Linked DNA regions of Sinorhizobium fredii. The protein of the gene in region 1 interacts with the protein of each later gene in a pairwise test. Links are inferred from orthologs where the notes say so. Each region holds a gene or a part of one and is shown in the gene's direction. Other genes may lie near its edges.

What was found.
Region 2: the proteins of dnaE (region 1) and dnaQ interact in binary tests that used the Escherichia coli proteins (3 or more experiments, as listed by UniProt). The link is inferred for Sinorhizobium fredii from one-to-one orthologs.

What each region holds. Positions count from the first base shown.
Region 1 is NZ_CP024307.1:1,413,658-1,425,100, forward strand. The notes cover bases 3,774-7,784. They hold dnaE (DNA polymerase III subunit alpha), read left to right. Parts: upstream 3,774-4,089; coding sequence 4,090-7,584; downstream 7,585-7,784. Other genes in these bases: NXT3_RS06835 (L,D-transpeptidase family protein), read right to left, coding at 7,612-7,784. In the rest of the region: proS (proline--tRNA ligase), read left to right, coding at 1-1,066; NXT3_RS06815 (lipoprotein-releasing ABC transporter permease subunit), read left to right, coding at 1,081-2,391; NXT3_RS06820 (ABC transporter ATP-binding protein), read left to right, coding at 2,406-3,092; NXT3_RS06825 (DUF5680 domain-containing protein), read right to left, coding at 3,106-3,573; more of NXT3_RS06835, read right to left, coding at 7,785-8,829; NXT3_RS06840 (DNA polymerase IV), read right to left, coding at 9,008-10,297; NXT3_RS06850 (hypothetical protein), read right to left, coding at 11,011-11,443. UniProt on the Escherichia coli protein: DNA polymerase III is a complex, multichain enzyme responsible for most of the replicative synthesis in bacteria. This DNA polymerase also exhibits 3' to 5' exonuclease activity. The alpha chain is the DNA polymerase catalytic subunit.
Region 2 is NZ_CP024307.1:108-10,445, forward strand. The notes cover bases 2,414-5,319. They hold dnaQ (DNA polymerase III subunit epsilon), read left to right. Parts: upstream 2,414-3,470; coding sequence 3,471-4,169; downstream 4,170-5,319. Other genes in these bases: NXT3_RS00020 (shikimate dehydrogenase), read left to right, coding at 2,414-2,782; coaE (dephospho-CoA kinase), read left to right, coding at 2,779-3,369; secB (protein-export chaperone SecB), read right to left, coding at 4,230-4,733; NXT3_RS00040 (FxsA family protein), read right to left, coding at 4,874-5,319. In the rest of the region: NXT3_RS00010 (pyruvate, water dikinase regulatory protein), read left to right, coding at 369-1,190; NXT3_RS00015 (Maf-like protein), read left to right, coding at 1,330-1,929; more of NXT3_RS00020, read left to right, coding at 1,922-2,413; more of NXT3_RS00040, read right to left, coding at 5,320-5,380; NXT3_RS00045 (Tim44/TimA family putative adaptor protein), read left to right, coding at 5,515-6,216; NXT3_RS00050 (murein transglycosylase A), read left to right, coding at 6,232-7,338; NXT3_RS00055 (Smr/MutS family protein), read left to right, coding at 7,331-7,894; NXT3_RS00060 (helix-turn-helix domain-containing protein), read left to right, coding at 7,891-8,268; gyrB (DNA topoisomerase (ATP-hydrolyzing) subunit B), read left to right, coding at 8,403-10,338. UniProt on the Escherichia coli protein: DNA polymerase III is a complex, multichain enzyme responsible for most of the replicative synthesis in bacteria. The epsilon subunit contain the editing function and is a proofreading 3'-5' exonuclease.

The sequences.
Region 1 (11,443 bases):
CTACGGCAAGGAGATGCTGCGCATCAAGGACCGGCAGGATCGGCCGATGCTCTACGGGCCGACGAACGAGGAGATGATTACCGACATCTTCCGCTCCTATGTGAAGTCCTATCGGAACCTGCCTCTCAATCTCTACCACATCCAGTTGAAGTTCCGCGACGAGATCCGTCCGCGCTTCGGCACCATGCGCTCGCGCGAGTTCCTGATGAAGGATGCCTACTCCTTCGACCTCGATCGAGAGGGCGCGGAGCATGCCTATAACAAGATGTTCGCCGCCTATCTGCGGACCTTCGACCGCATGGGCCTGCGCGCCATTCCGATGCGCGCGGACACCGGCCCGATCGGCGGCAACCTCAGCCATGAATTCATCATTCTTGCCGATACAGGCGAGTCCGAGGTGTTCTGCCACAAGGATTTCCTCGGCTTCGACATTCCGGGCAAGGAGACGAATTTCGATGACGTCGGCGGGCTGAAGGCGATCTTCGACAAGTGGACTTCGCGTTATGCCGCCACCTCGGAAATGCACGACGAGGCCGCCTTCAACGCTATTTCCGAGGGCGACCGGCTGTCGGCGCGCGGCATCGAGGTCGGTCACATCTTCTATTTCGGCACGAAATATTCGGAGGCGATGGGTGCCAAGGTGCTTGGACCCGACGGCAAGGAGCACACCGTGCACATGGGCTCCTATGGCATCGGCCCGACACGCCTGGTGCCGGCGATCATCGAAGCCTCGCATGACGAGAACGGCATCATCTGGCCGAAATCGGTGGCTCCGTTCGACGCGGTCGTCATCAACATGAAAGCGGGCGACGCCGCTTGCGATGCGGCCTGCGGCACGCTCTACTCCGACCTCGGCAAGGCGGGATTCGACGTCCTTCTGGACGACACGGACGACCGCGCCGGCGCTAAGTTCGCGACCGCCGATCTTATCGGCGTTCCCGTGCAGATCATCGTCGGGCCGCGCTCGGTCGCCAATGGCGAGGTCGAGGTGAAGGACCGCAAGACCGGCGCGCGCGAGACGATGACGGTGGAAGCCGCAATCAACAAGCTGGTTGCGAACAGATAGAGGCAAGGACGACGATGACCGCGGCGACGGAAGAGCAAGTGCAGGTTGCCGCGCCATCCGGCATAAGGTCCAGTCGTCCCTTCTCCGCCTTCGAGCGCATGGTCGCCTGGCGCTATCTGCGCTCGCGCCGCAAGGAAGCCTTCATTTCCGTCATAGCCGGCTTTTCCTTTATCGGCATCATGCTCGGCGTGGCGACGCTGATCATCGTCATGGCAGTGATGAACGGTTTCCGCACCGAGCTGATATCGCGCATTCTCGGCATGAACGGCCATGTGATCGTCCAGCCGCTCGACGGGCCGCTCACCAACTATGCCGAGCTCGCCACCAAATTCTCGGCCGTTCCAGGGGTGACGATGGCGATCCCCCTGGTCGAGGGGCAGGTGCTCGCGCAGGGCGTTGGCGACGCCTCGACTGGCGCCCTGGTTCGCGGCATCCGGGCGGAAGACCTCGCGAAGCTCAAATCGATCTCGGAGCACATCCAATCCGGCGACCTCGTCGGCTTTGCCTCGGGTGCCGGCGTTGCCATCGGCTCGCGCATGGCCGAACAGTTGGGAATTCGCGTCGGCGGAACGATTACGCTCACCTCGCCGAACGGCGACGTCACGCCCCTCGGCATGAATCCCCGCGTCAAGGCCTATACCGTTTCGGCGATCTTCGAGATGGGCATGTCGGAATATGACGCGACGATCGTCTTCATGCCGCTAGAGGAAGCGCAGCTCTATTTCAATGCCGAGGGCCTCGTCCAGTCGATTGAGCTTTTCGTCGAGCAGCCGGACGCCGTCGACGCCTTGCGCAAGCCGATCGAGGACGCCGCCGGACGGCAGGTCTACCTGACAGACTGGCGGGACCGCAACAGAACCTTCTTCTCGGCGCTCGAGGTCGAGCGCAACGTGATGTTCATGATCCTGACGCTGATCGTGCTCGTCGCCGCGCTCAATATCGTTTCCGGCCTGATCATGCTGGTGAAGGACAAGGGCAGCGACATCGCCATTCTGCGCACGATGGGTGCGACCTCCGGCTCGGTGATGCGCATCTTCTTCATGACGGGGGCGGCGATCGGCGTTACCGGAACGATCGCCGGCGTCATTCTCGGCGTGGTCGTCTGCCTCAACATCGAGTCGATCCGCCAGTTCTTCTCCTGGGTCTCCGGCACGACGCTCTTCGATCCGGAGCTCTACTTCCTCAGCCAGCTGCCGGCCGACATGAATGCCGACGAGACCATCTCCGTCGTCATCATGGCGCTGGCGCTCTCCTTCCTGGCGACGATCTTCCCGGCCTGGCGCGCCTCGCGCCTCGATCCGGTGCAGGCCCTGCGGTACGAATAAGGACAAGAACGTAGATGAATGCGCGCGTGGCACTGCAGCTCTCCGGCGTCGAGCGGCACTATGGCGAGGGGGATACCTACCTGCCGATCCTCAAGGGTGCCGACCTGACGCTGCGGAGCGGCGAGACGATTGCGCTCGTCGCGCCCTCGGGCACCGGGAAGTCGACCCTGCTTCACCTCGCCGGGCTGCTCGAACATCCGGACGAAGGAGACGTGATCGTCAACGGCATCCCATGCAACGGCCTCAGCGACGACCGGCGCACGGCGATCCGCCGCAACGAGATCGGCTTTGTCTATCAGTTTCACCACTTGCTGCCGGAATTCTCAGCGCTCGAGAACATCATGATGCCGCAACTGATCGCCGGCTTGTCCAAGGCGGAGGCGGCCGAGAGGGCGAGGGCACTGCTGGACTACATGCGGATCGGACACCGGGCTGCACACCGGCCGGCCGAACTTTCTGGCGGCGAGCAGCAACGTGTGGCGATCGCCCGGGCGGTCGCCAACGCGCCGCTCATCCTGCTGGCCGACGAGCCGACCGGCAACCTCGACCCCGAGACGGCTGGCTATGTCTTCGAGGCGATGGAAGCCCTTGCGCGTCAGTCAGGCCTAGCGGCGCTGATCGCCACCCACAATCACGAACTTGCTGCTCTTATGGATCGTTGCGTGACGATCGAGGACGGCAAGGTCATCGAACTTCGATAGGCCGGAAGGAAGCTCACGGCACGATCAGTCCGCCGCGATAATCGAGCTCATAGGCCTCTTCGCCATCGACGAATATGGTCTCGCGTCCGGAAAAGTGGTCGGTCCCGCCGCGGCTGCTGTCGATATAGCAACCATAGGCGTGCTGATATTCCATGCCGCCGAGGAAGTGGCGCTTCTCGTGATACATCGTCTGCAGCGCCGCCTTGATGACGGCGCCGGCCCGTCGCGCATCGATCAGTTCCGGTCGGACGATCCGGCCGAAATAATTCATCGCCCAGCACGGCTTGCCGTCGTGCCAGACCGCTTCCTGACCGGCGAAGTCGCTGCCGCCGAAGTAGCTGTCGAGATAACGCCAGGCCCCGCGCTGATGGCCAATATCGTGGGAGCCTGTCCGGCACGCCGGCAGCCTGGCGCCATCACTGACATAGGTTTTAGCCTTAGCTTCGACGATGAAGTCTGTGAGTTCGTCGATGTTGATCATGGGCGTTCCCCTGGTATTGGATTGAGGATGCCTCAAGAGGAGGCGCGTGTAAAGAACAAATAGTGAACAAATGTCTCCGCACCGCAGCCTTTTGGCGGCAGATCGCCCCAAGGCCTTGCGTTTGGACGCCACCCTATTCGTCGATTCGGTCGGCCTGGCGTTTTGCCAGTCGCGTGGAAAGCTGATCGCCTTGGTTGCATTAACCATAGCCGGTGAATAACGGGCGTTTCATGCGTGCTTGCTTGACTATTGAACAAAAATAGAACAAAAAAAGAACAATAGCCGAAAGGAGCCATGTTATGACTGATTTCGTCCGTGATCTCGCTGCCTTCGCCTCGATGACCCTTTTCATCGCCAGCATCTCGGTGATCGCACTCGGCATGTGACCGCTCCACCCTTTCCCACGGTCCTCCGCTCTGCGGCCCTGGCAAAAACATCCCCGACAGGGCCGGAAGACTGGACAGTCGCGGCGGGAAACAGGATATCCTCGCACCGAACAGGAATCGGAGTGCGGCAATGGCAGGCGAGGATAGCATTGGGCAGAGCATGGCGGACGCGAATCCGCAATTCGTTCACCTGCGCGTGCACTCGGCATATTCGCTGCTCGAAGGCGCGCTGCCGCTGAAGAAGATCATCGCCAAGGCGGTGGCCGACGATCAGCCGGCCATCGGCATCGCCGACACGAACAACCTTTTCGCGGCGCTGGAATTTTCCCAGAAGGCGGCGGACGAGGGATTGCAACCGATCATCGGCTGCCAGCTCTCCATCGACATGGAGGACGAGGCGGAGGGGGAGCGGCGCGGTCACGCGCAGCAGCTCGCCAAGCTGCCTTCGATCGTCCTGATTGCCGCGACCGACGCAGGCTATGTCCGTCTCGTCGACCTGGTCAGCCGCGCCTATCTCGAAGGCGAAGGTCATCAGGCGGCGCGGGTGACGCGCTCCTGGCTCGCGGCGGGCGGCACCGATGGTCTGATCGCGCTGACGGGCGCCGGCAGCGGCCCTGTCGATCTGGCGCTGAAGGCCGGTTCGGCCGCTCTTGCCGAGGGGCGCCTCAAGGCGCTGGTCGAGCTGTTCGGCAATCGCCTCTATATCGAACTGCAACGGCACGGCAGCTATGATCGACGTCATGAGAGCCGGCTGGTCGAGCTCGCCTATCGCTACGACATTCCGCTCGTGGCGACGAACGAGGCCTTTTTCCCGTCGCCGGCCGACTATGATGCGCATGACGCGTTGATGGCCGTTGCCCACAATGCCGTCGTCTCTGACGACCGCCGCTTCCGGCTGACGTCGGATCACTATCTCAAGAGCCGCAAGGAGATGGCAGCGCTTTTCGCCGATCTTCCGGAAGCGCTGGAAAACACCGTGGAGATCGCGCGGCGCTGCTCCTTCATGCTGAAGACCCGCGGGCCGATCCTGCCGCGCTTCACCGGTGCCTCGGACGATCCCGTCGAGGCCGAGCGCGCCGAGTCCGCCGAGCTTCGCCGCCAGGCGGAGGAGGGGCTGGAGAAGCGGCTCGCCAAGCTCGGCATGGCGCTGGGCTACAAGGAAGAAGACTATCGCGAGCGCCTGGCCTTCGAACTCGGCGTCATCGAGCGCATGAAGTTTCCGGGTTATTTCCTGATCGTTGCCGACTTCATCAAATGGGCGAAGCAGCACGACATCCCCGTCGGTCCGGGCCGCGGCTCGGGCGCCGGCTCGCTGGTCGCCTATGCGCTGACGATCACCGACGTCGATCCGATGCGCTTCTCGCTCCTCTTCGAGCGCTTCCTCAATCCCGAGCGCGTCTCGATGCCGGACTTCGACATCGACTTCTGCCAGGACCGCCGCGAAGAGGTGATCCGCTACGTGCAGCAGAAATACGGCCGCGAGCAGGTGGCGCAGATCATCACCTTCGGATCGCTGCAGGCGCGTGCGGCGCTGCGCGACGTCGGCCGCGTGCTCGAAATGCCCTACGGCCAGGTCGACAAAATCTGCAAGCTGGTGCCGAACAATCCGGCAAACCCGACGCCGCTGTCGAAGGCGATCCAGGAGGAGCCGCGCCTTAAGGAGGAGGCGGAAAAGGAACCGGTCGTCGGCCGGCTGCTCGATATCGCGCAGAAGATCGAGGGTCTCTACCGCCACGCCTCGACCCATGCGGCGGGCATCGTCATCGGCGACCGTCCGCTGTCGCAACTGGTGCCGATGTACCGCGATCCGCGCTCCGACATGCCGGTCACCCAGTTCAACATGAAATGGGTCGAGCAGGCAGGCCTCGTCAAATTCGACTTCCTCGGACTGAAGACCCTAACCGTGCTGAAGACGGCGGTCGACTTCGTCGCCAAGCGCGGTATTCAGGTCGATCTGGCGAGCATTCCGCTCGACGATCCCAAGACCTACGAGATTCTGTCCCGCGGCGAGACGGTCGGCGTGTTCCAGGTGGAAAGTGCCGGCATGCGCAAAGCGCTGATCGGCATGCGGCCGGACTGCATCGAGGACATCATCGCGCTGGTGGCGCTCTACCGTCCCGGTCCGATGGAAAACATCCCGGTCTACAACGCCCGCAAGCATGGCGAGGAAGAGATCGAATCGATTCATCCGAAAATCGATTACCTGCTCAAGGAAACGCAAGGCGTTATCGTCTACCAGGAGCAGGTGATGCAGATCGCCCAGGTGCTGTCGGGCTATTCACTCGGCGAGGCCGATCTCTTGCGCCGCGCCATGGGCAAGAAAATCAAGGAGGAGATGGACAAGCAGCGCGCCCGCTTCGTCGAGGGCGCGGTCGGCAATGGCGTGTCGAAGCCGCAGGCGGACCTGATCTTCGATCTGCTCGCCAAATTCGCCAATTACGGCTTCAACAAGTCGCATGCGGCCGCCTACGCCATAGTCTCCTACCAGACCGCCTATATGAAGGCGCATTATCCGGTCGAGTTCCTCGCGGCGTCGATGACGCTCGACATGTCGAACACTGAGAAGATCAACGACTTCCGCCAGGACGCGATGCGCCTCGGAATTCAGGTTATCGCCCCCTCGGTGCAGAGCTCGTTCCGTCCTTTCGAGACCGGCGACAACCGGATCTATTACTCGCTGGCTGCCATCAAGGGCGTCGGTGAATCCGCCGTCGACCACATCGTTGCCGTTCGCGGCGACCGTCCCTTCGCGAGCCTCGAGGATTTCTGCCTCCGGATCGACCCGAAACTTCTGAACCGGCGCGTCTTTGAAAGCCTGATCGCCGCCGGTGCTTTCGACTGCTTCGGTTACGACCGGGCCGAGCTCATCGGCGGCCTCGACCGGATTCTCGGCTTTGCGCAGCGCGCCCAGGAAAACAAGCTCAGCGGCCAGAGCGACATGTTCGGCGCGGGCGCTGCGACGGGTCCCGAAAAGATCGCTCTGCCGGCCTACACGCCCTGGCTTGCCTCGGAGAAGCTGCACCGCGAGTTCCAGGTGCTCGGCTTCTACCTTTCCGCCCATCCGCTCGATACCTACAACAATCTCCTGGCGAAGATGCGGGTGCAGACATTCGCGGATTTTTCCGCCGCCGTGAAGAAAGGGGCGACCGCGGGCCGCCTTGCCGGCACCGTGACGTCGAAGCAGGAGCGCAAGACGCGTACCGGCAACAAGATGGGCATCGTCGCCTTCTCCGATGCGTCGGGCCAGTTCGAGGCGGTGCTGTTTTCCGAAATGCTGCACCAGTATCGGGACCTGCTGGAACCCGGCAAGTCGCTGGTGATGACGGTAGACGCGGAGGAGCGGCCGGAAGGCGTCGGCCTTCGCATCCGGACGCTGCGGTCGCTCGAAGAGGAATCGCTGCAAATGCAGAAGGCGCTGCGCGTCTATGTGCGGGACTCCGGCCCCTTACGCTCCATCGCCTCGCACCTCAACGCCAAGGGCGACGGCCTCGTCTCCTTCATCGTCATCAAGGACAACGGTCAGCGGGAGATCGAGGTCGAGCTCAGCGAGAGATACCGGATCTCGCCGGAAATCGCTGCGGCCCTTCGCTCCGCGCCGGGTGTCGTGGACGTCGAGTTGGTATAGGCACCGGCCGCAAGCGTCAGCGACCGCTTACGGAGCGCGAGTAATGGTGATGAAATCGGTCCCTTCGCCGGTCTCCAGCCCGGTGTCCGTGTCGGAAACCGACAGCGACGATCCGTCGGCAAGGAGGCTTGCTATGCGCCGGCGCACGTCCACGGACATTGTGAGGCGGCTCAGGCTCCGCTGAAGGCCGTTGTATTCCATGCGGTCGGCGTCCACCGTGATGCCCAGCCGTTGTTTCGCGGCCTTTGAGAGCGCGTTGTCGAGCGACATGCCGAACCACTTGCCCTCGCCGGTTGCTGCGTCTGTATCCTGGTACTGCAGAAAATGCGTGCCGAGCGCCAGTTCGGGTCTCTCTATCCTTACGTCCGCCTCGAAGAGCGGTTCAAACGCGCGGCGTACGCGCAGAATACCGTTCGCCGGCATGTCCCTGCCGGCCTTGCGATAGACCGCCCCGATCAGTTCCGGGGTCGCTTTTCCGTCCACCGGCAGCCCCTCTGCCGTCTGGAACGAGCGGATCGCCGCAAGCGTCATGGGGCCGCTGCGGCCATCCGGCTCACCCGCGTCGTAGCCGAGCATCGTCAGCAGCACCTGCAGATCGCGCATCGTCTCCCGGTCGCCACGCCGGGTGATCAGAATGCGAATTGGCGGCTGATCGTGCTCCAGCACCGGCAAGGGGTTGCTTTCCGTCATGGCGACTTCGACGGAACTCCCGTCGAAATGGCTGATGGCGGGCCGCAGCGGCACGTCCGACATCGGCGGCTGCGGCGGGCGCGCCTCTCTCGGCTGGAACAGCATCACGCTCGAAATTTCGGCGGGCGTCACCTGGCGATCGGAGATCACCACGTGCATGCCGCGTTCTGTCATCTTGAACAAGCCGACGGCGAATTTGCTCGGCAGGCGCACGCAGCCATGCGAGGCGGGATAGTCCGGCACATGGTTCGACCCATGCAAGGCGATACCGGACCAGGTGAGCCGCTGCATGAACGGCATCGGTGCATTCGAATAGATGTTGGACCTGTGATGGCGGCGCTTTTCGAGAATCGAAAAGATGCCCGTCGGCGTCGTGTGGCCGCGCTTGCCCGTCGAAACATTGGACGTCGCGACGACGGTGTCGCCGTCATAGACGACGAGCGACTGCTGCTGCCTCGAGACGACGATCTGCAGCGGCGCCTTGGTGCCGGCCACAAGCGCCGACGGCGCCGACACGATGAGAACGGCAAGTGCCATTCCGAGAGTGATACGCAATACAAACCCTCATCCGACCTGAAGCGCAATACCGATGCAGCGCTTCCATGCGGCCCTTTTCATGCACGCCTGGGTCGAGCGGGCGCGCCGAAATCTGTCGAGCAAGGATACGGATCAAGATTTAACGAATTGAAACACAGGAAGCCGCGCCGTCGCCGAGGGGCAGAGGGTTTACGCGCTATTGGTCGCGTCGGCGTTGGCCGAACGTATAGCCCGTTTCGACGCTGGCCTTGCCGAACTTGTCGCGCAGCTTGTTGATCGCCTCCTCGGCCGCAGCGCGTCTGGTCGCCAGAGGATCGACGAGATCCGGCGGATCGGCGAGATCGGGATGGGTGAGGTCGCTGACGCCGATGCCGATCAGTCGGTATTTCGTACCGTCGACCTCTCTTTCGAGCAGCTGGAGGCCGACCCGAAAGATGCGGTCGGCCAGCCGGGTCGGACTTTCGAGCCGCCGGTTGCGGGTGCGGAGCTTGAAATCCGCGGTCTTGAGTTTCAGGACAACCGTTTGGCCGGCAAGCTCCGACTTGCGCAGCCGCAGCGCCACCTGCTCGCTCAGCCGCCTGAGATGCGAAACGAGCTCGTCCGGGCGCGACAGGTCGTCGTTGAATGTCGTCTCCGAGGAGACGCTCTTCGCCTCGCCGTCGATCTCGACGGTGCGCTCGTCCTGACCGCGCGACAGGCGGTATAGCCTTTGGCCCATCGAGCCATAGCGGCGCATCAGGTCCGCTTCGTCCATCGTCTGCAACTGGCCGATGGTGCGGATTCCGTCACGCTCCAGCGTCGCGGCAAAGGCCTTGCCGACGCCCCAGATCAGCGTGACCGGGCGCTCCTTGAGGAAATCGACCGCCTCGGCCTGGCCGATGACGGAGAATCCGCGCGGCTTCTGCAGATCGGAGGCGACCTTTGCGAGGAACTTGCAGTAGGAAAGTCCGACCGAGACGGTGATGCCGACTTCCTCTTCGACGCGTTTCGCGAAGCGCGCCAGCGTGCGGGCAGGGGGATGGTGATGCAGCCGCTCGGTGCCGTTCAGGTCCAGGAACGCCTCGTCGATCGAGAGCGGCTGCACGAGCGGTGTCAGCTCGAGCATCATTGCCCTGACTTCGCGCCCGACCTGCGAGTACTTTTCCATGTTGGGCTTGATGACCACGGCTTGCGGACAGGCTTCGAGCGCCTTGAACATCGGCATAGCCGAGCGGACGCCGTGAATGCGGGCGATGTAGCAGGCTGTCGAGACAACTCCGCGCTTGCCGCCGCCGATGATCACCGGCTTGTCGGCAAGCTCCGGCTTGTCGCGCTTCTCGATCGAGGCATAGAAGGCGTCGCAATCGATATGCGCCAAGGTCAACCGATAGAGTTCGGCATGGCTGAGAAGCCGCGGGCTGCCGCAGGCCAGACACCGTCGCACCGGCGCAGCCAGTTCCTTGAGGCAGTCTCGGCAGAAGCCGGAAAACGGGGCAGCGCTGGTCATGGAGGAACAAATGTTGAACGCGGTGACTTTACGCTCTACGCTAGTGAGTCTCAAGGCGGCGATCGGAGGCCATGGTGGATATCGCCCTGCAATTTGCGCCGGTGACACGGGATCTCTGGCCAGATTTCGAGACGCTCTTCGGGCCGAAGGGGGCCTATTGCGGCTGCTGGTGCGTTTGCCCTGCGCCTGCCCTACAAGATCCGCGGCACCATGTCGGCCGATGACCGCAAGGCGTATATCCGCGAGCGCATCGAAGCCGGCCCGCCGCCGGGCATCCTCGGCTATTGCGAGGGAAGGCCGGTCGCCTGGATCCAGGTCGGCCCTCGTCAGGATGTGCCGCAATTCAATTCGCCGCGAACGTGTTCGCGGCCGTTGGAAGAACGCGAGGCCGAGGACGCAAGCGTCTGGGCGGTGAGCTGCTTCTTCCTTGCCTCGCCGCTGCGCGGCAAGGGACTTAGCCACCATATGCTCTCTGCGGCGATTGACCATGCGCGGGCGAGCGGCGCGCACTACCTCGATGCCTGTCCGATCGGTCACACGAAGCGGCCGAAATCGGTGGGTCTCTATATCGGCTCGACGGCGATTTTCGATGCGGCCGGCTTCGAGACGGTCGCCTGCCGCAAGGACGGCAGGCCGCTGATGCGACTGGACTTTAGGCAATGACGATGCGTCCGGAAAGTCTGCCGGCCTGTGGAGCGCCGCCCCGGCTTGCTTCAGCCGCCCGTCGTCGCGCCCCAGTGGGCGCGGATCAGCCCTGCCGCTACGCCCCAATCGGCGGCAACCTGGATGCCGGCGGCCGGCGTCGGGGCGAGTGCGCGAAACTCCGCGTTCGCCATCAGATTGATGAGGAAGGAGGAGGGCGCGTGCTCCTGCACGGAATGGAGGTTGCGCAGGATGTCGTCGATGAAGACGAGCGGAAGGCGGCGCTCCCCGTGCAGGTGCTTGACGAGCGGTCCCTTCGGCTCCTCGGAGGCAATCAGCGGATAGGGAAGGCCGAGGGCGTCGAGCAGGGCAGTGCGCAGCGGCGCATGGCGCGGCGGCATCGCCGTCAGGAAGACGATGTCGGCCTCTTCCGAAAGTGCCGTGAGCGTCTCGACGGCCAACGCGGCCGGCGTCTGCCATTGATCCTGGGCGGTGTAGAAGGCT
Region 2 (10,338 bases), 1.4 Mb from region 1 along the record:
ATTGTTTCTATTTCTTAGAGTCGGTGGCTATCAAGGATTAAAATCAATCCTCAGTTCATCCAACCGCCGCCGATCGCCACGCGTATCATTGGAGAAAGTTCGACTGGATTGCCAACGGATCGGGAAAAGCTGAGAAAAGACAGGAAAGTCAGCATCTTGCCCAGGCGTTCGGATTTGCGATTCCTGTGGACAAGGAGTCGATCCGCGTGACAATTTGTCGTCGGCTTGAGTCTTGTCCACAACTGCGCCCGGGCGTTTTTCGTCCGGGCGTCGGATGTGAATAACGCGACCCTTTTCCACGGGCCTAAGCGGCGGCCGCGATTTTGGCCGCCGGTGTCCCGGCCTATCAACAGCCTCCGGAGAATTGCGTGGAGAACCGAAAAAATTACTTCCACCTGCATCTCGTCTCCGATTCGACGGGCGAGACGCTGATAGCCGCCGGCCGCGCCGCCGCGGCGCAATTCCAGTCCTCGCACGCGCTCGAGCATGTCTATCCGCTGATCCGCAACAGGAAGCAGTTGATGCAGGTTCTCGATGCGATCGACGGCGCACCGGGCATCGTGCTTTATACGATCGTCGATCGGGAACTAGCCGGCATGATCGACCAGCGCTGCCGCGAGATCGGCGTTCCCTGCGTCTCCGTCCTCGACCCGATTATCGAGCTGTTCCAATCCTATCTCGGTTCGCCGTCGCGGCGCCGTTCGGGCGCACAGCATGTCATGGATGCCGATTATTTCGCCCGGATCGAGGCGCTGAACTTCACCATGGATCACGACGACGGGCAGATGCCGGCCGATTTCAACGAGGCGGATGTCGTGCTCGTCGGCGTGAGCCGGACCTCCAAGACGCCGACGAGCATCTATCTCGCCAATCGCGGCATCAAGACCGCCAACATTCCGATTGTCCCCGGCGTGCCCTTGCCGGAGGGCCTGCTCAAGGCGACGAAGCCGCTGGTGGTGGGGCTGATCGCCAGCGCCGACCGTCTCTCCCAGGTTCGCCAGCATCGCCTGCTGGGTACGACCCAGAGCTTTCATGGCGAGGACTATACGGATCGGGCGGCGATCTCCGAGGAGCTGAAATATGCCCGCACGCTCTGCGCCCGCAACAACTGGCCGCTGATCGACGTGACCCGCCGTTCGATCGAGGAAACCGCCGCGGCGATCGTTGCCCTTCGCCCCCGGCTCAGATAGAGCGGAGCCCAGGAACCGGAAGGTCGCACAGCAGCCGTTCGGTCGCGCCGTTCGGTTCCGGTTCATGCGGAATCGATCATGATGATCGCATGCGACCGGTCCAGCGACCATCGTGATCTCGGAACTGCGGATTGAGAAGATGACATCCTCGCTCGTGCTCGCCTCTGCCAGCCCCTTTCGGCGCGCTCTCCTGGAAAACGCCGGGCTGACATTTGCGGCCCGCGCAGCCCAGGTGGACGAGCGCGCCTTGGAACGACCGCTGGAAGAGGCGGGTGCCTCACCTTCCGAGGTGGCGCTTACACTAGCGGAAGCCAAGGCGAAGGATGTGTCGCGCCATTTCGCAGGCGCGCTGGTGATCGGCAGCGACCAGACGATGTCGCTTGGCACCCGCGTCTATCACAAGCCGAAAGATATGGCGGAGGCGACTGAACATCTCCTCTCGCTCTCCGGCAGGACGCACAGCCTGAACAGCGCCATCGTCCTCGTCCGTGACGGTGAGGTCCTCTGGCGGCATGTGTCGACCGCGCGTATGACGGTCAGGCCGCTGGAACGCGCCTTTGCCGAACGGCATCTGAGAAGGGTCGGGGAGAAGGCGCTTTCGAGCGTCGGCGCCTATCAGCTCGAAGGTGAGGGGATCCAGCTCTTCGAGAAGATCGACGGCGATTACTTCACGATCCTAGGTCTGCCGATGCTGCCGCTTCTTGAAAAACTCCGCGAATTGGGATCGATCGATGCGTGATTCACGTGAAACATTTTTTAACCACGCCTTCGTCACCGGCTATCCCATCAAGCATTCTCGCTCGCCGCTGATCCACGGCTATTGGCTAAAACAGTTCGGCATTGCCGGAAGCTACCGGGCCCACGAGGTGACCCCGGCGGCCTTCCCTGATTTCATGCGCAATCTGCGGGAGGGCAGCACTGGCTTCTGCGGCGGCAATGTCACCATCCCCCACAAGGAGATGGCTTTCGAGCTCTCCGACCGGCCGGACGAGCTGAGTGCCGAGCTCGGCGCCGCCAATACCCTCTGGCTCGAAGACCGACAAATCTACGCGACCAATACCGACGGGCGCGGTTTCGTCGCCAATCTCGACGAGCGGGCAAGCGGCTGGGATCGTACCTCCACGGCCGTCATTCTCGGCGCCGGCGGCGCCAGCCGCGCCGTGATCCAGGCGGTCCGCGATCGCGGCGTCAGGACGATCCATGTGGTGAACCGCACGGCCGCCAGGGCCCAGGAACTGGCTGACCGGTTTGGCGAGGCCGTCGAGGCCCATCCGATCGCCGCCCTTTCCGAGGTCATGGCCGCTGCCGGTCTGTTCGTGAATACGACCTCGCTCGGCATGGACGGCGAGCCGGCGCCGTCGATCGATTTCTCGCCGCTCGCAGCCGGCGCGGTGGTCACCGACATCGTCTATGTGCCGTTGAAAACGCCGCTCCTTCGCCAGGCCGAAGAGCAGGGCTTCCGGATCGTCGACGGCCTTGGCATGCTCCTGCACCAGGCCGTGCCGGGTTTCGAGAAATGGTTCGGCCGGAAACCGAAAGTCGATGAAACGCTTCGGCAAATTATTATCGAAGATATGGACGTGCACGCATGATCACCGTCGGGCTCACCGGCTCCATCGGCATGGGAAAAACGACGGCGGCTCAGATGTTCCGGGAGCTCGGCGTCCCGGTGAACGACGCGGACGAGGTGGTTCACGATCTCTATCGCGGGGAAGCGGTGGCGCCGGTCGAAGCAGCCTTTCCGGGCGTCGCCAAGGACGGCATCGTCGATCGGGCGGAGCTTTCCCGGCAGTTGCTGGCACAACCGGAGCGCCTCGGCGAACTGGAGCGGATCGTTCACCCGCTTGTCCGGGCGAGGGAAGATGCGTTCGTGGCAAGGCACAGTGCGGCGGGAGCGGCTTTCGTGCTTCTCGATATCCCGCTGCTTTTCGAGACCAAGGCCGAGAAGCGCCTCGACCGGGTCGTCGTCGTCAGCTGCGATGCGGAGACCCAGCGAGAGCGTGTCATGAAGCGCCCGGGCATGACCGCCGAGAAATTCGCGATGATTCTCGCGCGGCAGGTGCCCGACAGTGAAAAGCGCGCCCGGGCGGATTACGTCATCGACACGAGCGACAGTTTCGACGTTACCCGGGAGCAGGTCCGCGCCATTGTCGATCGTTTGACCGTGGACAGCCCCTGACCCGCGGCCATGAGCATCTTCAACTGGAAAAGCAACGACATTAAAATCGGTCGCACGAACGGATCAACTGATTCGCCGAGTAGCCCGTCTTAGGAAAATTCATGCGTGAGATCATTTTCGATACGGAAACGACCGGCCTCGACAGCCGTGAGGACCGGGTGATCGAGATCGGCGGCGTCGAGCTCGAGAACCAGTTTCCGACCGGACGGACAATCCATCTCTATATCAATCCGGGCGACCGCAAGGTGCATCCCGATGCGCTCGCCGTGCACGGCATCACCGACGACTTCCTGAAGGACAAGCCATCCTTTGCCGACGTGGTCGAGCAGATTGTCGACTTCTTCGGAGATGCGCGCTGGGTCGCACACAATGCGACCTTCGATATCGGCTTCATCAATGCCGAGTTCGACCGTTTGGGGCTGCCGCCGATCGCGAACGATCGGGTGACCGATACGCTGGCCATGGCACGGCGCAAGCACCCGATGGGCCCAAATTCGCTCGATGCGCTGTGCCGCCGCTATGGCATCGACAACTCGCATCGCGCCAAGCACGGCGCCCTTCTCGACTCCGAGCTGCTCGCCGAAGTCTATATCGAAATGATTGGCGGCCGCCAGGCGGCGCTGGGGCTGGTGACGAGCGAGATCAACGGTCTTGCCGTACGGGCGGACGACGGTCCGATCATCGTCATGCAAAGGGAGCGGGTGCTGACGCCGCGCCTGACGGAAGCCGAGATCGCGGCCCATGCGGCGCTCGTTTCCAAGATCGGTGCGAAGGCGATTTGGGTAAAGTACAGCGGCTGAAAGCCCGCAACAAAAACCCGGCCTTCTGAGCCGGGTTTTTTGCACTTATTCGAGGATGCGTCAGTTCGTCGTCGTGTTGCTGTTGGCAACCTGGGCGCGGACTTTCTCCTCCGCCATGCGCTGAGCGAACATCTGCGCAAAATCGATCGGGTCGATCATCAGCGGCGGGAAGCCGCCGTTGCGGGTCGCGTCGGCGACGATCTGGCGGGCAAAGGGGAAGAGCAGGCGCGGGCACTCGATGAAGAGCAGCGGCAGCATGTGCTCCTGCGGGAAGCCAGATACGCGGAAAACGCCGCCATAGGCGAGCTCGACGTTGAACAGCACCTTGTCGCCGTCCTGAGCCTGGGCGTTCAGCGAGAGAACGACGTCGAAATCGTTCTCCGCGAGCGGATTGGCATTGACGTTGACATTGATGTTGATCGAGGGCGCGCGATCGCGGGCCTGCAGCGAACGCGGGGCGCCGGGGTTCTCGAAGGAGAGGTCCTTGACGTACTGGGCCAGGATGTTGAGCGACGGGCTCTGCTGGGCCTCGCCATTGCCGTTGGATGCGGTATCAGTCGTCATAAGAGTTTCCTCGGACTTCGAATTGGTGAGGCCATCTAGCACTTCGGACCTGGGCTTACAACCCTCGAAGCCGGGACCGGTTCCCCGGACTGAAAGGCGTTACGGCCCCCTTCGCCGACCGGATTCACTATCGCCCTGACCTACCCGGAAATCCGGTTGCCAGGCGGCGAGGGACCGTTTTCGTCGTCGTTCCTTCTGGAGAACTCGTCCGTGTCGAGGTCGATGATCGTCGGGCCGCGCGGCCGGTCGCTGCCGCGGCCGCCGGAGTAGAAGCCGCTTCCGGTCGTCAGGATCGTCAGCCGCGTCTGCAGGAAGGAGGAGATGGCGCGCCTGACCGGCGGCAGGAAGAAAATGACACCAGCGATGTCGGTGATGAAGCCCGGGACGATCAGCAGGATTGCTGCAACGAAGATGAGTGCACCGCCGAGAAGATCCGGGCCAGGGTCCTTTCCGGCCCGGGCCGCCTCCTGCACGCGGCGCAAAGTGCCGAGACCCTGGATGCGTAAGAGCAGGACGCCGGCAACTCCGCTCACTAGGACGAGCAGCAGCGTCATCGCCAGGCCGAGTTCGCGGCCGACGACCACGAAGCCGGCAATCTCTGCGATCGGCAGGCCGAGGATGACGAGGGGAATGATCAGCGACCGCATCGATCGTGCTCGCAAGAAGATGAGTGCAATTGACCGGTCTCCGGTTTATGGGTGCGACATCGCCATTTGAATGGTTTATCCTTGCGGACTATATGGAACACCAAGAGAAATTCTAACAGCGGTTCCGGGTAGAAATGGGCTCTTTCGACTTCATCACGTTTTTTTTCCTGATCGCGGCTGTGGTCATCTTCTTGCAATTGCGCAGCGTCCTTGGCCGCAGGACAGGAAATGAACGACCGCCTTTCGACCCCTATTCGCCGCGCGAGGCGCAGGGTCCGGAGGCAAGGGACAATGGCAAGGTCGTGCAGCTCCCTCGCCGCGAGAGCAGCGCGGAGGACGAGTCCCGTTACGCCGCCATTGATGGTTTTTCCAAGCCCGGCACGCCGCTGAACGCGCAACTGCGGGCGCTCAGCGACGCAGACCCGAGCTTCCAGCCCGCCGAATTCCTCAACGGCGCGAAGATGGCCTACGAGATGATCGTCATGGCCTTCGCCGACGGCGACCGCAAGACACTGAAAAGTCTTCTGTCCCGCGAGGTGTATGAAGGCTTCGAAGCGGCGATCGCCGAACGGGAGGCCAAGGGAGAGGTGGTCAAGTCGACCTTCGTCGGCATCGAAAAGGCCGAGATCGTCCATGCGGAGCTCAAGGACACTGAAGAGAACGTCACCGTTCGCATCGTCAGCCAGCTCATCTCCGCCACCTACGACAAGCAGGGCAAGCTGATCGACGGCGACGCCGATTCGGTTGCCGAAGTGAATGACCTCTGGACCTTTGCGCGCGACATCCGCTCGCGCGATCCGAACTGGAAGCTGATCGCCACCGAATCGGAAAATTGACCGCAAGGGGCGATAATGGCCTTTGATCTCGAACCGGTGTCCTTTTCGGAATTGCCGGGGTGGCAGCAGGACGACCCGACTCCCGTCATCGATGCGCTTCGCCGCTGTCATCATCATGTGACGGCGGTCAAACCGTACAGGACAGGCTCTCTCGGAGTAACGGTCGCCGACCTGCTGCCCGCCTACGAGGCGGCCGGTGCCGGTTTTTCGGGAGCTGCCGCGGCGCGCGCTTTCTTCGAGGACCGCTTCGTGCCGTTCCGCATCCGTCCCGACGACGGAGGGAAAGGCTTCGTTACTGCCTTCTACGAACCGGAAGTCGAGGTTCGCGCCACCGCAGACGCGGAGTTCCGCTTTCCCTTCTACCGGCGGCCCGCCGATCTCATCGATATTGATGACGCGAATCGGCCCGAGGGAATGGATCCTTATTTCGTTTTTGGCCGGCTTCGCGATGGCAGGATTGAGGAATATTCCGATCGACGGGCGATCGACGAGGGACTACTCGCCGGCCGCGGCCTCGAGATCGCCTATGCCCGCTCGAAGGTCGACGTCTTCTTTATTCATGTCCAGGGTGCTGCGCGGCTCATCTATCCGGACGGAACGCGCCGCCGCATTACCTATGCGGCAAAGACCGGGCACCGCTTTTCTGCGGTCGGCAAACTGTTGATCGAGCGCGGCGAAATCGACCCGGCGACCGTCTCGATGGCGAGCATTCGCGACTGGCTCGCGGCCCATCCGGCGAAGGTCGACGAGGTCCTGTGGCACAATCGTTCTTTCATCTTCTTCCGTGAAGCGTCGGTGGAGGACGAAAGCCTCGGACCGGTCGCCGCCGCCAAGGTGCCGCTCGAGCCGGGCCGGTCGCTCGCGGTGGACCGTCTCATCCATACCTTCGGGGTTCCCTTCTACATTGCCAGCGAGACGCTTACCCATCTCGATGGCGGCCGTCCTCTTGCACGGCTGATGCTGGCGCTCGATACCGGCTCGGCGATCGTCGGACCGGCCCGCGGCGACATCTTCACCGGCTCCGGCGAGGCGGCCGGCGCACTTGCCGGCTCGGTGCGCGCCGCTGCCGATTTCTTCATCCTCGTGCCCCGCGCGGCCGCCGCCAGATATCGCCATGGCTAGGGAGAAAAAGCTGTCGCCGGAGGATCGCATCCTGTGGGGCAAGGTCGCGCGCTCGACCAAGCCGATGCCGGGGCGGCTGCAGGACCTCGAGGACCTGCTCGGCGAGATCGAGCCGCCGCCGGCGCCGTCCTCTCCCCAGCCGGCCGACGCCGGCTTGTCCGCATCGGCGAAGCCTGAGCAGGGATTTGCCCTGAGCGGCAAGGCCGAGCACCGCCACTATCCGATAGAGAGACCGGTGAAGCGGAAGCTGGCGAAGGGGCGGCTGGCGCTCGAGGCGCGTATCGACCTGCACGGGATGATCCAGAGCGAGGCGCATGGGTTCCTGCTGCAGTTTCTCCTGAAGGCGCACGAGCGCGGCTTGCGCCATGTCCTTGTCATCACCGGCAAGGGAACGTCGTTCGGCAGCGACGGCGCGTTGAAGCGAGCGGTGCCGCTCTGGTTCGCCCTTCCCGAGTTTCGCCCGCTGATCTCGTCCTACGAGCCGGCGGCACGAAATCATGGGGGCGAGGGGGCGCTCTATGTCCGCCTGGCGCGCACCAGGGGGCGTGCGCCATGACGCCCTTCGGCGAGGCCATGCGCGACCTGCGCCGCCGCAAGGGGGTCTCGCAGAAGGAGATGGCGGCGGCGATCGGCGTTTCGCCGGCCTATCTTTCGGCCCTAGAACATGGCAAGCGCGGCGCCCCGAGTTTCGATTTCCTGCAGCGCGTCGCCGGCTACTTCAATGTGATCTGGGACGAGGCCGACGAGCTCTTCAGCATCGCGCGGCTCTCCGATCCGAAGGTCGTGCTCGACACTTCGGGTCTGCCGCCCGGCCACACCGCCTTTGCCAACCGCCTGAGCGAGCGGATTCGCGGCCTTTCGGGCGAAGCGATCGAGGCGATGGAAGATATTTTGGAAAAAGCCACATTTCCTGATAATGACAGGGGATGAAGCCTCGCCCCGGCCGCGCTCGCGACGCCCGGGATTTGGAACCCGTGGACAAATTTCCTATAGTCCGCGAGGCATCCGCGCTGTGATTCGCAACGAATCACGACGTCCGAAAACCTGGAAAGACCTGAAGCCGAATGACCGATATCTCTGAGACCGAAGCAGGCGCGATCGCCGAATATGGTGCCGATTCCATCAAGGTGTTGAAGGGCCTCGACGCCGTGCGCAAGCGGCCGGGCATGTATATCGGCGATACCGATGATGGCTCCGGTCTGCACCACATGGTCTATGAGGTCGTCGACAACGCGATCGACGAGGCACTGGCCGGCCATGCCGACATCGTCACGGTTACGCTCAATCCCGATGGCTCCTGCACCGTGACCGACAACGGCCGTGGCATTCCGACGGACATTCACCGGGAAGAGGGCGTCTCGGCGGCCGAGGTGATCATGACGCAGCTTCATGCCGGCGGCAAATTCGACCAGAACTCCTACAAGGTGTCCGGCGGATTGCACGGCGTCGGCGTTTCGGTCGTCAACGCCCTTTCCGTGTCGCTCAAGCTCAAGATCCGTCGCGCCGGCAAGATCCACGAGATGAGCTTTACCCACGGCGTCGCCGATGGGCCGCTGACGATTACCGGCGACGCCGGCAGCGAAACCGGCACCGAAGTCACCTTCCTGCCGAGCGAGCAGACCTTCTCTAAGACCGAATTCGACTTCGCAACGCTCGAACATCGCCTGCGGGAGCTCGCCTTCCTGAATTCCGGCGTCCGGATCGTCCTGACCGACAAGCGCCACTCGGACATCCGCCGCGACGAGATGATGTATGACGGCGGACTCGAGGCCTTCGTCGCCTATCTCGACCGGGCGAAGAAGCCGCTCGTGCACAAGCCGGTCTCGATCCGCGGCGAGAAGGACGGCATCACCGTCGAGGTGGCCATGTGGTGGAACGACAGCTACCACGAGAACGTGCTCTGCTTCACCAACAACATTCCGCAGCGCGACGGCGGCACCCACATGGCCGGCTTCCGCGGTGCTCTGACCCGGCAGATCACCTCCTATGCCGATACGTCCGGCATTACCAAGAAGGAAAAGGTGTCGCTGACCGGCGACGATTGCCGCGAAGGCTTGACGGCGGTCCTGTCGGTCAAGGTGCCGGATCCGAAGTTTTCCTCGCAGACCAAGGACAAGCTGGTGTCGTCCGAAGTCCGGCCGGTGGTCGAGAGCCTCGTCAATGAGGCGCTCAGCGTCTGGCTCGAGGAAAATCCCTCCGATGCGAAGATCCTCGTCGGCAAGGTCGTCGAGGCGGCCGCCGCCCGCGAAGCGGCGCGCAAGGCGCGTGAACTGACGCGCCGCAAGGGGGCCCTCGACATCTCGTCGCTGCCGGGCAAGCTCGCCGACTGCTCCGAGCGAGATCCGGCCAAGTCGGAAGTGTTCCTGGTGGAGGGCGATTCGGCAGGCGGTTCGGCCAAGCAGGGCCGCTCGCGCGAGAACCAGGCGATCCTGCCGCTGCGCGGCAAGATCCTGAATGTCGAGCGGGCGCGCTTCGACAAGATGCTGTCGAGCCAGGAAATCGGCACCCTGATCACCGCACTCGGCACCTCGATCGGCAAGGACGAGTTCAATGCCGACAAGCTGCGCTATCACAAGATCATCATCATGACGGATGCCGACGTCGACGGCGCCCATATCCGCACGCTGCTGCTGACCTTCTTCTTCCGGCAGATGCCGGAGCTGATCGAGCGCGGCCACCTCTATATCGCCCAGCCGCCGCTCTACAAAGTGACGCGCGGCAAGTCCGCCCAGTACCTGAAGGACGAAAAGGCATTCGAGGAGTATCTGATCACGACCGGCCTCGATGAGGCGTCGCTGACGCTCGGCTCGGGTGAGGTCAGGGCCGGTCAGGATCTCCGCGAGGTGATCAACGACGCCTTGCGCCTGCGCTCGCTGATGGACGGACTGCATTCGCGCTACAACCGGGCGATCGTCGAGCAGGCGGCGATTGCCGGCGCGCTGAATACCGAGCTCAACAGCCATCACGACGACTACCAGAAGGTCGCCGCCGAAGTGGCGC